Regions from separate parts of the Geodermatophilus sp. SYSU D00815 genome, predicted to be linked through region 2. Evidence: riboswitches for the same ligand, from Rfam matches in the RefSeq annotation. Region 2 holds a riboswitch; each other region holds the start of a gene.
The links. Region 2 has a riboswitch for cyclic di-AMP ahead of ACI78S_RS14145 (C40 family peptidase). Riboswitches for the same ligand answer to the same signal wherever they lie in the genome.
Positions count from the first base shown of each region.

Region 1: another riboswitch for cyclic di-AMP. It lies ahead of ACI78S_RS01850 (peptidoglycan DD-metalloendopeptidase family protein); the one in region 2 lies ahead of ACI78S_RS14145 (C40 family peptidase).
Region 3: another riboswitch for cyclic di-AMP. It lies ahead of ACI78S_RS13540 (transglycosylase family protein); the one in region 2 lies ahead of ACI78S_RS14145 (C40 family peptidase).
Region 4: another riboswitch for cyclic di-AMP. It lies ahead of ACI78S_RS08310 (hypothetical protein); the one in region 2 lies ahead of ACI78S_RS14145 (C40 family peptidase).

Region 1 covers NZ_JBJGYO010000001.1:363,531-366,940, reverse strand. Annotated here, with positions in the region: gene ACI78S_RS01860 (MFS transporter) at 1-37, shown strand, start outside; gene ACI78S_RS01855 (enoyl-CoA hydratase/isomerase family protein) at 89-883, shown strand; gene ACI78S_RS01850 (peptidoglycan DD-metalloendopeptidase family protein) at 888-2,111, opposite strand; cyclic di-AMP (ydaO/yuaA leader) riboswitch at 2,123-2,268, opposite strand; tRNA gene ACI78S_RS01845 (tRNA-Ala) at 2,488-2,561, opposite strand; gene ACI78S_RS01840 (hypothetical protein) at 2,627-3,358, opposite strand.
Region 2 covers NZ_JBJGYO010000011.1:38,272-41,681, forward strand. Annotated here, with positions in the region: gene ACI78S_RS14135 (D-alanyl-D-alanine carboxypeptidase family protein) at 1-1,539, shown strand, start outside; gene ACI78S_RS14140 (hypothetical protein) at 1,623-1,937, shown strand; cyclic di-AMP (ydaO/yuaA leader) riboswitch at 2,092-2,268, shown strand; gene ACI78S_RS14145 (C40 family peptidase) at 2,285-3,382, shown strand.
Region 3 covers NZ_JBJGYO010000010.1:88,882-92,291, reverse strand. Annotated here, with positions in the region: gene treZ (malto-oligosyltrehalose trehalohydrolase) at 1-701, opposite strand, end outside; gene ACI78S_RS13540 (transglycosylase family protein) at 881-1,462, opposite strand; cyclic di-AMP (ydaO/yuaA leader) riboswitch at 1,463-1,623, opposite strand; gene treY (malto-oligosyltrehalose synthase) at 1,792-3,410, opposite strand, start outside.
Region 4 covers NZ_JBJGYO010000005.1:189,283-192,692, reverse strand. Annotated here, with positions in the region: gene xylB (xylulokinase) at 1-922, shown strand, start outside; gene ACI78S_RS08310 (hypothetical protein) at 1,146-1,784, opposite strand; cyclic di-AMP (ydaO/yuaA leader) riboswitch at 2,094-2,256, opposite strand; gene ACI78S_RS08305 (TetR/AcrR family transcriptional regulator) at 2,490-3,098, opposite strand; gene ACI78S_RS08300 (MarR family winged helix-turn-helix transcriptional regulator) at 3,207-3,410, shown strand, end outside.

The sequences.
Region 1 (3,410 bases), on a different contig from region 2:
CGCCGTCGACGAGGAGCGTCACGCCGTGCGCCCCTGACCGACCCTCGCCTACGGTGACGGCGCAGGCGCAGGCGGCGGGAGGACGGCGATGACCTCGACCGACGAGCGGCCCCGGGTGCTCACTCAGGTCGACGGCGACGTCTGGCGGATCACGCTGGACCGCCCCGAGTCGGGGAACGCCCTCGACCCGGCGCTGGCCCGGCAGCTCGCCGCCGCGCTGCGCGACCGGCCGGAGCCGACGCGGGCGGTGCTGCTGCTGGCCAACGGGCCGCGGTTCAGCGTCGGCGGCGACATCTCCTACTTCTCCGCCGCCGAGGACCCCGGCGCCCAGGTCGGGCAGCTGGCGCACGACTGGCACGAGGTCGTCCGCCTGCTCCTGCGCTGCCCGGTGCCCGTCCTGGCCGGGGCGCAGGGCTCCGTCGCCGGCGCCGCGGTGGGCCTGATCGGGGCCTGCGACATCGTGGTCTGCGGCCGCTCGGTCAAGATCCGGCCCGCCTACCTCGGCATCGGGTTCTCCCCCGACGGCGGCTCCTCGTGGGCGCTGACCCGCGCCCTCGGCGCCCCGCTGGCGCTGGACCTGCTGCTCACCGACGGCGCGCTCAGCGCCGCCGAGGCGCACACCTTCGGCCTGGTCAGCCGCCTGGTCGAGGACGAGGACCTGCACGCCGAGGCGATCGCCCTGGCGCACCGCGTGGCCGCGGGCCCGGTGCGGGCCATGGTCCGCACCCGCTCGCTGGTGCGGCAGGCCGCCGTCCGCACCCTCGACGAGCAGCTCGACGAGGAGGCGCGGCTGATCGCCGAGTCCGCGGCCGACCCGGAGGGCCGGGAGGGCGTGCGGGCCTTCCTCGAGAAGCGGGCACCCGACTTCCGCGGCGCGGTCTAGCGCCTCAGCACCCGCCCAGCGAGATCCCCCGCGCGGTCAGCCACGGCACCGGGTTCTGCCGGTCGGCGTAGAGCCCGCCGTTGTGCACCTCGAAGTGCAGGTGCGGCCCGGTCGACTGGCCCTTGTTGCCCACCTCGGCGATCTGGGTGCCGGCCGACACCACCTGCCCGGCGCTGACGAAGAACCGGTTGACGTGGCCGTAGAGGGTGATCGAGCCGTCGCCGTGCTGGACGTAGACGGCCTGGCCGAAGCCGTTGGCGGCCCCCGCGTGCAGCACGGTGCCACCCTCCGGCGCGTACACGGGGGTGCCGATCGGGGCGGCGATGTCGACGCCGTAGTGCATGGAGCCCCAGCGCGCGCCGTAGCAGGAGGTCACCCGCCCGACCGTCGGCGGCACGGCACCGCCACCGGCGGCCGCGGCCGCGACCGACTGCGCGGCGGCCTCGGCCTGCTCGGCCTCGGCCTCCTGCTGCTGCTGGTAGGCGGCGTCCGGGTCGCGGGAGCCCGTGGCGGCCAGCAGCGCGATCTCGGCCTCCCGCAGGTCGGCCTCGTGCGCGGCCTTCTCGGCCTGCGCCTCGTCGTAGGACCGCTGGGCCTCGGCCAGCCGGCCCAGCGCCTCCTGCTCGGCGCTCGCCGCGTCGCGGGCCACGGCGTCCCGCTGCGCCACGGCCTCGCGCGCGGCTCGGTCGGCCTGCTCCTGCCGGTCCTCGACGGCCTCGTACCGGGCCAGGGTGGCGGCGCGCTCGTCGCTGAGCAGGTCGAGGGTGACCGCGCGCTGGAGCACCTCCCCGGGGCCGCCCTCGCCGAGGAAGGCCGCGGCGGAGCCGAGCGCCGAGTCACCCATGTAGCTGCGCCGGCCCAGCTCGGCGACGTCGTCGCGGGTCTCGGTCACGTCGGCGCTGGCCGCGGCGAGCTCGGCGGCGGCCGCCTCGGCGGCGGCCTGCGCCTCGGTGAGCGCGGCCTGGGCCTGCAGGCTGGCGTCGGAGGCGGCCTCGGCCTCGACCGTGAGCCGCTGCAGCTCCGTCTCGGCGGCGGCGACCAGCGTCGTCAGCCGGGCCACCTCGGCCGCTGCGGCGCGCGCGTCGTCGGCGGGCGCGGCCTGCGCCGGTCCGCCCGACAGCAGGACGGCGAGGCTCACGGCGACGGCCACGACCCCGGACTGCTGGGTCCGGGAGCGGCGCTTCTCGGTGTTCGGGGCAGGTCGGTGCGGGTACTGCGGGGTCGCCAAGTCCGGCGGGCTCCTTCTTCCTCGCCGCCTACCGGGTTAGCTGACGGGTTCGGGCGGGAAGACGCCCTACCCGCGCGCCCCCGTGCGCGCAGGATTCACCCCAGGGGATCCATGGGTCCCCGGTCCGACCCGAGGGCCGGTTCGGCGGGGCCGGCCGGTGCCCCGACGGGGTGCCGAGGCGTGCTGCGGCCGGACCGCCGGGAAGGCTACCCGAGATCACGGGCAGGTCACGAACCGGCTGCTCGCGCCCCACAGGCCCCACGGGTTCGCCCGGACCACGGTCCCCCGCGGCGGGAGGAGGTCGCGTCCGGGGGCGACGGGCCCGGAACGCGACGACGCCGCCGGGGCGGGTGCCCCGACGGCGTCGGCGGAAGGGTGGAGCTGAGGGGATTTGAACCCCTGACCCCCTCGATGCGAACGAGGTGCGCTACCGGACTGCGCCACAGCCCCTCGGACGAACAGAGTACCGGCCGAGGACTCCGGCGCCGCGACCGGGGCGGCGCCGGAGCGTCGCCTCAGCCGTTGACGACCCGGGCCGGGCGGTACTCGTCGATGTCGGCGAAGCCGATGTCGTCGTCGTCCAGGCCCACGACCGCGCTGTTCTGCCAGCCGGCCGGGGCCGCGGTGCGGGCGGCCACGACCCGGCCGGGCCGCAGCGGGTGCACCGGGGCCAGCGGGAGGCTGGGGTGCGGCAGGGAGGGCAGCGCCTCCTGCGCCTCCGTCCGGTGCCCGGCCACCGCGGCGACCGGGGCCGGCCGGCGCTCGGGCGCCGGCCGCCGCGCGGGCGCGGGGCGGGCGGTGGAGCCGAGGAACGCCTCCCGGGCGGCCTGGCGGGCTGCCCGGCGGGCGGCCAGCCGCTCGCGGCGGGCGACCCGCCGCAGCACCAGCACGTAACCGACGACGGCGAGGTCGAGCAGCGCCTGCGCCGGCCACACCCAGGGGTTGACCAGCAGCGCCCCGGCGAGCGCCAGCACCGCCAGCACGACGAGGGAGCCGAGGGTCCGCCGGCGCAGCTTGTGCACGTCGACCTTGAGCTCGCCGCTGGTGCGCAGCGCCTCCCGGTCGATGGCCACCCGCTCGGTGTCGGCCGCGACCACGGGGTCCACGCTGCGCCGGCGCTTCAGCGTCCGGCCGGTCGACGCCGTCGTCCCCTGGTCGGCGTGCGAGTCGCCGCGGGTGACCACCATCGGCACCAGCACGACGAACCACAGCACGACCAGAGCGGCGAGGAGAGCCCCCGATCCCATCCAGAACACCACCTGTCACACGAGTCACCGGCCTCGGCAGGTTATGCAGGAA
Region 2 (3,410 bases):
CAGCAGCGGCAGGCCGAGATCGCCACCGCGCGCGAGCAGCTGGCCACCGCCGAGCAGGAGGTCGAGGCGGCACGGGCGGCGCTCGCCGACACCGAGGGCGTGCTGGCCGAGCGCCAGGCGGCCGTCGCGCAGTACGCGGCGGCGGCCTACCGGGACGGCGGGTCCCTGACGCCGCTCACCGTGCTGCTCAACGGCGGCGACCCGGGCGACATCGTCGCGGCGATGGGCTACCTGGACGCCGTCGACCGCCACACCGCCGGGCTGCTGGCCGGCGCCGAGGGCCAGCGCCAGGCGGCCCTGGCCGACCAGGCCGCGGCGCAGGCGGCGCTGGACGGCGCCCAGCAGCGGGCCGACGAGGTGCAGGCGCAGATCACCGAGCTGGAGGCCCAGGCGGCGGCGGTGACCGACGAGCTCGACCAGGCCCTGGACGTCGTCGACGACCAGCTCACCGAGCTGCAGCGCGAGCAGCTCGAGGTCAACTCGCGGACGGCGGCCAACTGGCGGGTCTACGTCGACCAGCTCACCGCCGCCGGGATCGTGCCGCCGCCGGCCGCCGAGCTGCTCGACCCGGCCGCCTCCCTGCCGGAGGGGCTGGTGCCGGTGGCCTCCGCCGCCGGGGGCGCCCAGGGCGGCGCCGCGCAGCACCCCGGGCAGCCCACGTCGCTGCTGGTGCTGCCGGCGGAGACGATCGCCGCGGTCTCGGCGGCCATGGAGCAGCTCGGCCTGCCCTACGCGCCCGGCACCGCGGGTCCGGACTCCTGGGCCTGCGGCCCGCTGGTGCAGTCCATCTACGGCGCGGCCGGGGTCGAGCTGCCCGGCGACCAGGCCGGGCTGTTCTCCGTGACGACTCCGGTCGACGCGCGCGACGTGCTGCCCGGCGACCTGGTGTTCCTGGGCACCCCCGAGTCGGGGCTGGGCCACGTCGGGCTCGCCCTCGACCAGCAGACGATGCTGGCCGCCGACGCGCGGGCGGGCGCGGTCGTCGTCCGCCGGCTCCCCACCGACCAGGTGCTCGGCATCGGCCGGCCCAGCCTGGGGCAGCGCGCGCCCGTGGACCCGCCCGGCCCGGCGGGCGGCGCGCTCTCGGTCGAGTGCGGCAACACGGTGTACCCGCCGAGCTACGACGGCGCCCGGTCCTGGGGTGGCTACCCCAACGGCCTGATCCCGCCGAGCGCCCTCTGCCCGATCGGCGTCGGCGGCCACTCGCTGCGCTGCGACGCCGCGGCGGCGTGGCGGGCCATGTCGGCGGCCTTCGCCGAGTCGTTCGGCACGCCGATCTGCATCACCGACTCCTACCGGACCTACGCCAGCCAGGTGCGCCTCTACGGGCAGAAGCCGGCGCTGGCGGCGGTGCCCGGCACGAGCAACCACGGCTGGGGCCTGGCCGTCGACCTCTGCGGCGGGATCCAGACCTTCGGCACGCCGCAGTACGCCTGGATGGTCGCCAACGCCGGCCGCTTCGGCTGGCTGCACCCGACCTGGGCCGACCCCGGCAACGGGCGCGAGGAGCCGTGGCACTGGGAGTACGCGGGCACCTGAGGACGGCGCTGTCAACCCTCCCGGCCCGGAACTGTCGGTGGCCGCTCCTACCGTGCGGGACGACTCACGGAGGAGAACAACCGATGCTCATCGACTGCGACACCTGCACCGCCCGCGGGACGGGCTGCGCCGACTGCGTCGTCACCGTCCTGCTGGGAGCGCCCCCGGGGTGGCAGAGCGACGACCCGGTGGTCGTCCCGCTGCCCGACCGCGTCCCGGCCCGCGCCGAGCAGCCGCGGACGGCGGAGGAGGCCGTCCTGCCGCCGCCGGGCGTCGTGGTCGAGTTCGACGAGGTGGAACGGCGGGCCGTGCGCGCGCTGGCCGACGTCGGCCTGGTGCCCCCGCTGCGCCACTCCCCGGGCACGCCCGGCGGCGCGGGCGGCCGGCGGACCGGCTGACCGCCGCGCGGGTGGGCGGTCACGGCGCGCCGTCGTGACGCTGCTCGCAGTGACGATCCCGACAAACCCAGGGGTCCCTGTTTGTCACAACTGCATCACGCCCGTATGGTCGCTCCGTTCGACCGGGCGGTCGTCGCCCCACCGGGGCGACCTCGGACGGACACCGCCGAATCGCCGACGGCACCCACCAGGTGCCCGAGGGGAACCGGGGACCCACCGCAGTACTGGGGTGAGTTCTCACGTGCGCCGGCTCGCCGGGGCACCGAGATAGGGCACTTTCTTCCCAGCCCGAACCCGTCAGCTAACTCGGTAGGCGGTTTGCTGAGGAAGAAGGAGAGCCGCCGCACGTGGCGACGTCTCGCCCTGCCCTGGGGCATGCCCACGATCCATCCGCACCGCACCGCACGACCCGCACCCGCCCCTCCGCCTGGCTCCGTTCCGGGCTGCTGCTGGGGGCGACCGCGGCGCTGACCGTCACGCTCCTGCCCGGCACCGCGGCCGCCGAGCCCGGCCGGGCGACCACCCCCGAGCAGGCCGCCCAGCTCGTCGCCGAGGCGAGCCACCAGCTCGAGTTCGTCCAGGAGCAGGTCAACACCGCCCGCGAGCAGCTCGCCCAGCAGGAGGCCGCCGCGGACGCCGCCGACCGGGCCGCCGCGGACGCGCAGGAGCAGCTCGACGCCCTCGACGGGCAGATCCGCCAGCTCGCGCGCAGCGCCTACACCGGCGGCGACCAGCACCTCCGGGCGCTGGACGTGATGCTGACCAGCGACTCCGCCGAGGACTTCGTCAGCCAGCTCGGCACGCTCGAGGCGATCGCCGGCCACACCACCGAGGCCCTCGACCAGGTGGCCGAGGCGGCCGACGCCGCCGAGCAGGCCCGCGACGAGGCCGACGCGGCCGCCGCCGAGGCGCAGCAGACGCTGGCGGGGATCGAGGCCCAGGAGGCCGAGCTCGAGTCGGACATCGCCGACTACCAGGCGCAGTACGACCGGCTGACCGCGGCGCAGCAGCAGCAGGTGGTCGCCGCCCACGGCGGCGAGTCGCTCGCGGCGCCGGCCCCGGCCGCGGCCGTGGCGCCGAGCGCGGGGGGCAGCGCCGCCGCGCAGACCGCGGTGAGCACCGCGCTGGCGCAGGTCGGCGACCCGTACGTGTGGGGTGCCGGCGGGCCGAACAGCTTCGACTGCTCGGGCCTGACCCAGTACGCCTACGCCGCGGCCGGCATCAGCCTGCCGCACTCCAGCAGCATGCAGTCGCGCATGGGCACCCCGGTGTCCCGCTCCGCGCTGCAGCCCGGCGACCTCATCTTCTTCTACAGCCCGGTCAGCCACGTGGCGATGTACATCGGCAACGGCCAGATGGTGCACGCGTCCACGTCCGGGCAGCCGGTGAAGGTGGTCGGCGTCGACTCGATGCCGGGCTACAACAGCGCGCGCCGCATCGCCTGAGCACGGGCCCGTCCGGCCTCCCCGTCGC
Region 3 (3,410 bases), on a different contig from region 2:
AGCGCGTTGTCGATGATGTAGCGGCGCACCTCGTCGGAGTCGGGCCCGGAGAGGTTGATCGAGCTGCCCCAGGTGTTCGCGCCGCCCTCGGCGAAGATCGGCATGAACAGCGGCAGGTAGTTCCCGGACGGGCCGAGGTGGTTGTAGACGACGTCCTGGACCACCCCGAGCCCCCGCTGGTGGCAGGCGTCGACGAAGCGCTGGTAGGCGGCCGGGCCGCCGTACGTCTCCTGCACGGCGTACCAGAGGACGCCGTCGTAGCCCCAGTTGTGCGTGCCGTTGAACGCGTTGACCGGCAGCAGCTCCACGAAGTCGACGCCGAGGTCGACGAGGTGGCCGAGCTTGTCGACAGCGGCGTCGAGGGTGCCCTCCGGGGTGAAGGTGCCGACGTGCATCTCGTAGACGACGCCGCCGGCCAGCGGCCGGCCGGTCCACGCGCCGTCGCCCCACGAGTACGCGGCCGGGTCGAACCGGCGGGAGAGCCCGTGCACGCCCTCGGGCTGGCGCCGCGACCGGGGGTCGGGCCGGGGGGTGTCGTCGTCGTCCAGCAGGAACCCGTAGTCCGCCTCCGGGCCCGCCTCGACCTCGGCCCGCCACCAGCCGTCGTCGTCCCGGGTCATGTCGTGGACGGCGCCGTCGACCTGCAGGCGCACGCGCTGGGGGAGCGGCGCCCAGACGGAGAACTCGACGGGTGCGGACATCGCGGAGGGCCTCCGAGGGGGCGGTGGGACGGGATCGGGCCGATCATGCCCGCGCCGGGGCGGCCCAACCGCGGCGCCCGGGAGAGTTCTGACCGCGCGACCTCGCCTCCGGCGTCCCCGTGCCGGGACGCCGGGTGCCCGGCCGGCGGGAACCGGCCGGGCACCCGGACGCGGCCGCCTCAGACGTGGAGGCGCTGCCCGACGTAGATCCGGTGCGGGTCGGGGACGGAGGCCTTGTTCTGGGCCCAGAGCTGGCGCCAGCTCATGCCGTGCCTGGCCGCGATCTTCCCGAGCGTGTCACCCGCACGCACCACGTACGAGCCGCCGGACGACGACCCCTGCGACGAGCCCGAGGACGCCGACGACCCCGCCGCCGCCGCGCTGGACGCCGCCGGGGTCGAGCCGCTGCGCAGGTACTTGCCGCAGGTGGGCCAGGCGCCGATCCCCTGGCCGACGAGCACCTTCTCGGCCACCGCGATCTGCTCCGCGGGTGTGGCCAGGTCGGCCCGGGGGGCGTACTGCCCGCCCCCGTACCCCTCCCAGGTGGCCTGGGCGAACTGCAGGCCGCCGTAGTAGCCGTTGCCGGTGTTGATGTGCCAGTTCCCCCCGGACTCGCACTGCGCGACGCCGCTCCAGTCGTGCGTCGCGGCCGACGCCGGCGCGGCGAGGGCGATGCTCCCCACCGCGGTGCCCAGGGCCAGCGCACCACCGCACAGCAGGCGGCGGACACGGCGGTGCCGGGGCAGGACGTGCTGGGACATGTTTCCTCCGATCCCCGCCGACGAGGTGAGCTGTCGGGTTCGGGCGATCGGTGTGCCCGGCCGCGCGCGGCGGCTTCACCCCCAGACGTCGCTGCGGACGTCGAACGTGGTTCCCCCGCCCCCGTCCGTGGGCTGTTCCGAGGGACAGGCGACCGGTGGACGGGGTTGGGCGGGCCGGCGCCTGGAGCCCGGCCGAGGGAGGCCCGGGCACGCGGCGAACCGTAGGGAGCCCGCCGGGGTGGCGGCCTCCCGGACCCGCCGGTTCCCGGGAGTGTCGTCGGCGTGTCGGCGACGCGCCAGGCGCGGAGCAGCGATCCGCACCGGGCACGTCACCCTGGGTCGCGGGTGAGCAGGGCCACGGGAAGACGGGTGAGGGCCTCGCGGACCGGCGCCCCGGCGGCGTCGGAGACCACCCGGGTACCGGTGAGCAGGTCGCGCCAGGCGCCGGTGGGCAGCCGCAGCGCGGTGTCGCCCCAGCCGCCGGCCGCCTCCAGCCCCACCGGCAGGCGGGTCGCCACCGTCACCGCGCCGCCGCGGTCGAAGGCGACCACGTGGTCGGCCGCCGCCCCGGTCGCCGCGACCGGCTCGTAACCGGCGAACCACCCGGGGGAGTCCCGACGGGCGCGGAGGGTGCGGGAGACCACCAGCAGCTTGGCCGCGCCGGCGTCGTCCACGGCCGGCACCTCGCCGCCGTCCAGCGCGGCCAGCAGCTGCCGGCGCCGGTCGTAGTCGACCGGGCGACGGTTGTCGGGGTCGACCAGCGAGAGGTCCCACAGCTCGGTGCCCTGGTAGACGTCGGGGACGCCGGGCATGGTCAGCTGCAGCAGCTTCTGCGCCAGGGAGTTCGACCGGCCGTAGGGGGTGATCCGGGCGACGAAGGCCTCGATCTCGCGGTGCGTGCCCTCGTCGTCGAAGGCCGCGTCGACCAGCGCGTGCAGCTGCTCCTCGAACGCCTGCACCGGGTTGGTCCACGTCGTCGACGTGCCGGCCTCGCGGGCCGCCTTCTCGACGTAGGCGTGCGCCCGGTCCCGCGACAGCGGCCAGGCGCCCACCAGGTTCTGCCACACCAGGTGCGCCAGCGCCCGGTCGGCGAGCGGGTGCCGGGCCAGCAGGCCCCGCACCAGCTGCGCCCACTCGGTCGGGATCTCGGCGAGCACGGCCAGCCGCGCGCGGACGTCCTCGCTGCGCTTGGTGTCGTGCGTCGACAGCGTGGTCATCGACGCCGGCCGGCGCGCCAGCCGCCGCTGCTGCGCCTCGTGGAACTCCGCCACGGTGCTGCCGAACCGCGCGGGGTCGCCGCCGACCTCGTTGAGCGCCACGAACCGCGCCCACCGGTAGTAGGCGGAGTCCTCCACGCCCTTGGCCATGACCGGTCCGCTGGTCTGCTCGAACCGGGTGGCAGCCTCGGTGCCGGCCTGGGACAGCACCGGGTGCAGCGCATCGACGGCGGCCACCAGGTCGGGCCGCCGGTCGCGCACCGCGGCCACGGTGGTGTCGAGGTGCTCCCGGCCGTCGGGCAGGTAGCTGCGGTAGACCGGGAACGACGCCAGCAGCTCGGCGAGCGCCTCGCGGACCTGGGCGCCGTCCACGCCCGCCAGGTCGCCGACCACCCGCTGGAGGCGGGCGACCTCCGAGCCGAGCATGCCGTCGGTGACCTCGCGCTTGCAGTCGTGCACCAGCCGCGCGTAGTCGACCGGGTGCCCGGCCAGCTCGGTGTCCAGGGCGGTCAGCGCGGCCTCGCCGGCCGGGTCGACCAGGACGTCGTCCACCTCGGCGAGCGCGTCGTAGCCGGTCGTGCCGGCCGTCGCCCAGCTCTCCGGGAGGTCCTCGCCGGGCTCGAGGATCTTCTCGACGACGGTCCAGCGCCCGTCCGACGCCGCGGCGAGGCGGTCGAGGTAGCCCTTGGGGTCGGCCAGGCCGTCGGGGTGGTCGATGCGCAGCCCGTCGA
Region 4 (3,410 bases), on a different contig from region 2:
GTCGCTCGACGCGCTGGTCACCGACCGCGGCGACGCCAGCGGCACCGGCTACTGGTCGGCGGCGACGGGCGAGTACCGGCTCGACCTGCTCGAGCAGGGGCTGGGCCGGCGCGCGGGCGTGCCACGGGTGCTCGGCCCGGCGGAGCGGGCCGGCACGACCACCGGCGGCGCCGTGCTGGGGCCGGGCTCCGGCGACAACGCCGCCGCGGCGCTGGGGCTCGCGGCCGAACCGGGCGACGTCGTCTGCTCGATCGGCACCTCCGGCGTCGTCGACATGGTGACGACCGAGCCGGTGGCCGACCCCAGCGGCACGGTGGCCGGGTTCGCCGACGCCACCGGCCACTTCCTGCCGCTGATCGCCACGCTCAACGCCGCCCAGGTCCTCGACGCCACCGCCCGCCTGCTCGGTGTCGACCACGCCGAGCTGTCCCGGCTGGCGCTGTCGGCGCCGCCCGGCGCGGGCGGGCTCGTGCTCGTGCCCTACCTGGAGGGGGAGCGGACGCCGAACCGGCCCGACGCCACCGGCGCGCTGCACGGGCTGACCCAGGCGACCGCCGACCGCGCGCACCTGGCGCGGGCCGCGGTCGAGGGGTTGCTCTGCGGGCTCGCCGACGGGCTGGACGCCGTCGCCGCCGGCGGCACGCCGGTGCGCCGGGTGTTCCTCATCGGCGGTGGCGCGCAGTCGGAGGCGGTGCGCCGGATCGCCCCCGCCGTCCTGGGCGTGCCGGTGCTCGTGCCCCCGGCGTCGGAGTACGTCGCCGACGGCGCGGCGCGGCAGGCGGCCTGGGTGCTGGCCGGCGGGAGCACCCCGCCGCAGTGGCCGGCGCCGGGCACCGAGGTGCACGAGTCCGATCCGGTGCCGTTCGTGCGCGAGCGGTACGCCGAGGTCCGGGAGCTCACGGCGGCGCGGCAGACGTCCTAGACATCTGTTGCGGAACCGTTCCGCACGCCGCATGCTGTCGGCGGGCGGGGCCCCGGGGCGTGCTCTCGGGTGCGCCCCGCCCGCCAGACGTCGGGCGCGCGGGTTTCGGCCCCTCCCGTCCGGGGCACAGGGGTGCGCGAACCGGCCCCGGCGTGGTCGTGAAGTCCCCGCGCCGGGGCCGTGTGGTCCTCCTCCCTCTCGGGGATGCCGGCCTCCGGGCAGATCAGCGCCGGAAGGCCACGTGCACGTGGTCCATGTGGTTGGCGGTGGGGGAGCCTCGGTCTGCCATGGCCCGCCACCCGGAGCCACCGACGACGTGGATCCGCTGCTGCCAGATCACGTACTCGACCTTCATCCGGGCCGCGTTGGCGATCACGTAGGCGGCCACCGCGTCACCCTTGGCCCGGTCGCCGTAGACCATGAAGTCGGCCGCGAGCTGCTGGGTGGGGGAGTGGCCGGGGCGGGTGAGCACGGTCGTCACCCCGTGCTGCTGGGCGACCTCGGCGACCACCGGCCGGACGTGGGGAGCCCAGGCGCTGTAGGCGGTGGAGCTGGCGGTCGGCGCGCCGGAGAGGCCGGTTGCAGCGACCGCAGCCGGCGCGGCCGCGGGCGGCGGCGCCGGGGCCGGGGCCGGAGCAGGGGTGGCCTCCTGCGACCAGCCTCCCGACCGGCCGCCCCACTGGCCGTCGCCTCCCCGGTCGCCCCGGTGACGGTCGGCCTGGGCGACCGACTGCCCTGCCATGGTGAAGGCGAGGGCCAGGGTGCAGGCGAGGAGGCTCCGCAGCGCCCGGCGCCGGACGGCGGGGAGCCTCCCGGTCTCGCGGCGGGATCGGGGGCTGAGGTGATCGGTCCTGATGTCCATGGAGGTGTGCTCCTGGTGAGGGTCGCCGGTCGCCCGTCGGCGCGGACCTCGGGGCGACGCGTGCGGGTGTGCGCCTTCGCGCGAAGGCTGGTGACGGCCGGTCCAGCTCCCGGGCGCACGACACCCACCGGCGCGCCCACCGCCCCCACGGGCGGCGCGCGGTCCGGTACGACGCTGGGTGGGTCCCAGCCACGGGTGCGGTGCGGTCGCTGTGCCGGCTCAGGTGCGCAGCGAGACGCCGCGGCACTGCCGGCGGCGGTTGCTCGCGGGCGCGGGAAGGGCCCGTGGGCGCACCGTGCGGTGGGTTCTCCGTTCTCCCGTGGTCGCCTACCGGGTTAGCTGACGGGTTCGGGCGGGGAGGCGCCCTACCCGCCGGTCCGAGCCAGGCTCGGCCGGCGGGACTCACCCCACTGAGGACACGGGTCCCCGGTTCGGGCCCACCGCGGCGGGCACGATTCGGCGGCATCCGGTCGGGCTCCCCGGCGGGGACGAGACGACCGGCCGGACGCACCGACCGTAGGACCGTCCCCGGTGAGCGACAATCGGAGGGGGACGCGATCCGGGCGGATCCGTCCGGTGCCGCCCGCCGGGGATCCGGTCCCCGTACTGGTCAAGGCCGCAGGGCCGGGGACACGCGGGCGCCGAGAAAATTTCTCGGGACCGCACCGTGCGCTCCGACGCCGGCGGGCCGCGGACCCGGCCGGCTCAGGCGCTCGGGGTCGGCACCTGCTGGTCGGCCGGCGTCGCCAGCGCGAGCACCGCGCGCACCGCGTCGGGCAGCGGACCGTCCGGCGCGTCGAGCCAGTGCGCGGTCGCGACGCGCACCGTGGTCAGGAAGGTGGCCGCCAGCACGCGGCCCCGCAGCGCGGCGTCGGGGCCGGTCAGGCGCCCGGAGACCTCGGCGGCCAGCTCGTCCTCGATGGCGGTGTACGCGGCCACCTGGTGCGGCACGAGGCCGGGGGAGCGGCGCACCCGCCGGCGCAGCGCCAGCCAGGCCGGGTCGGGGTCGGCCTCGGCGGTCAGCCGCACCGCGGCGCGGGTGAGCGCCGTCCACGGCAGCTCGTCGGCGGGCTGCGCGCGCACGAGCTCCAGCAGCCGGCGCAGCCGCTCGGCGTCGCCGTGGAAGAGCGCCTCCTCCTTGCCGGAGAAGTAGTTCGAGAACGTCCGCCGGGAGACGCCGGCGGCGTCGGCGATGGCCTCCACGGTCACCGCCTCCGGCCCGTGCTCGGCGGTCAGCCGCAGCGCCGCCTCGTGCAGCGCCTGGCGGGTCGCCGCCTTCTTGCGCTCCCGCAGCCCCGTGGTGACGTCCTCCACCCGCCCGACGCTACGGCGCGGTGACTCACTTCTCAATGGGAAAACTTGCGCAACGCGCACTTACGGTACAGATTGCATGACGCAACCATTCTGCGGAGGGGGACGGTCGTGGACGCGGACACGCGCGGCCTGGCGCTCGGGTTGCGCGACCTGCTGCGCGTCACCCGCCTGATGAAGCAGCGGCGCCCCGGCGCCGGCAGCGTCCTGCCGGCCGGGCTGCTGCCGATCCTCACCCACGTCGACGAGTTCGCCGACGGCTGCCACGCCCGCGAGCTCGCCGCCCGGACCGCGCTCGACCCCTCGACGGTCAGC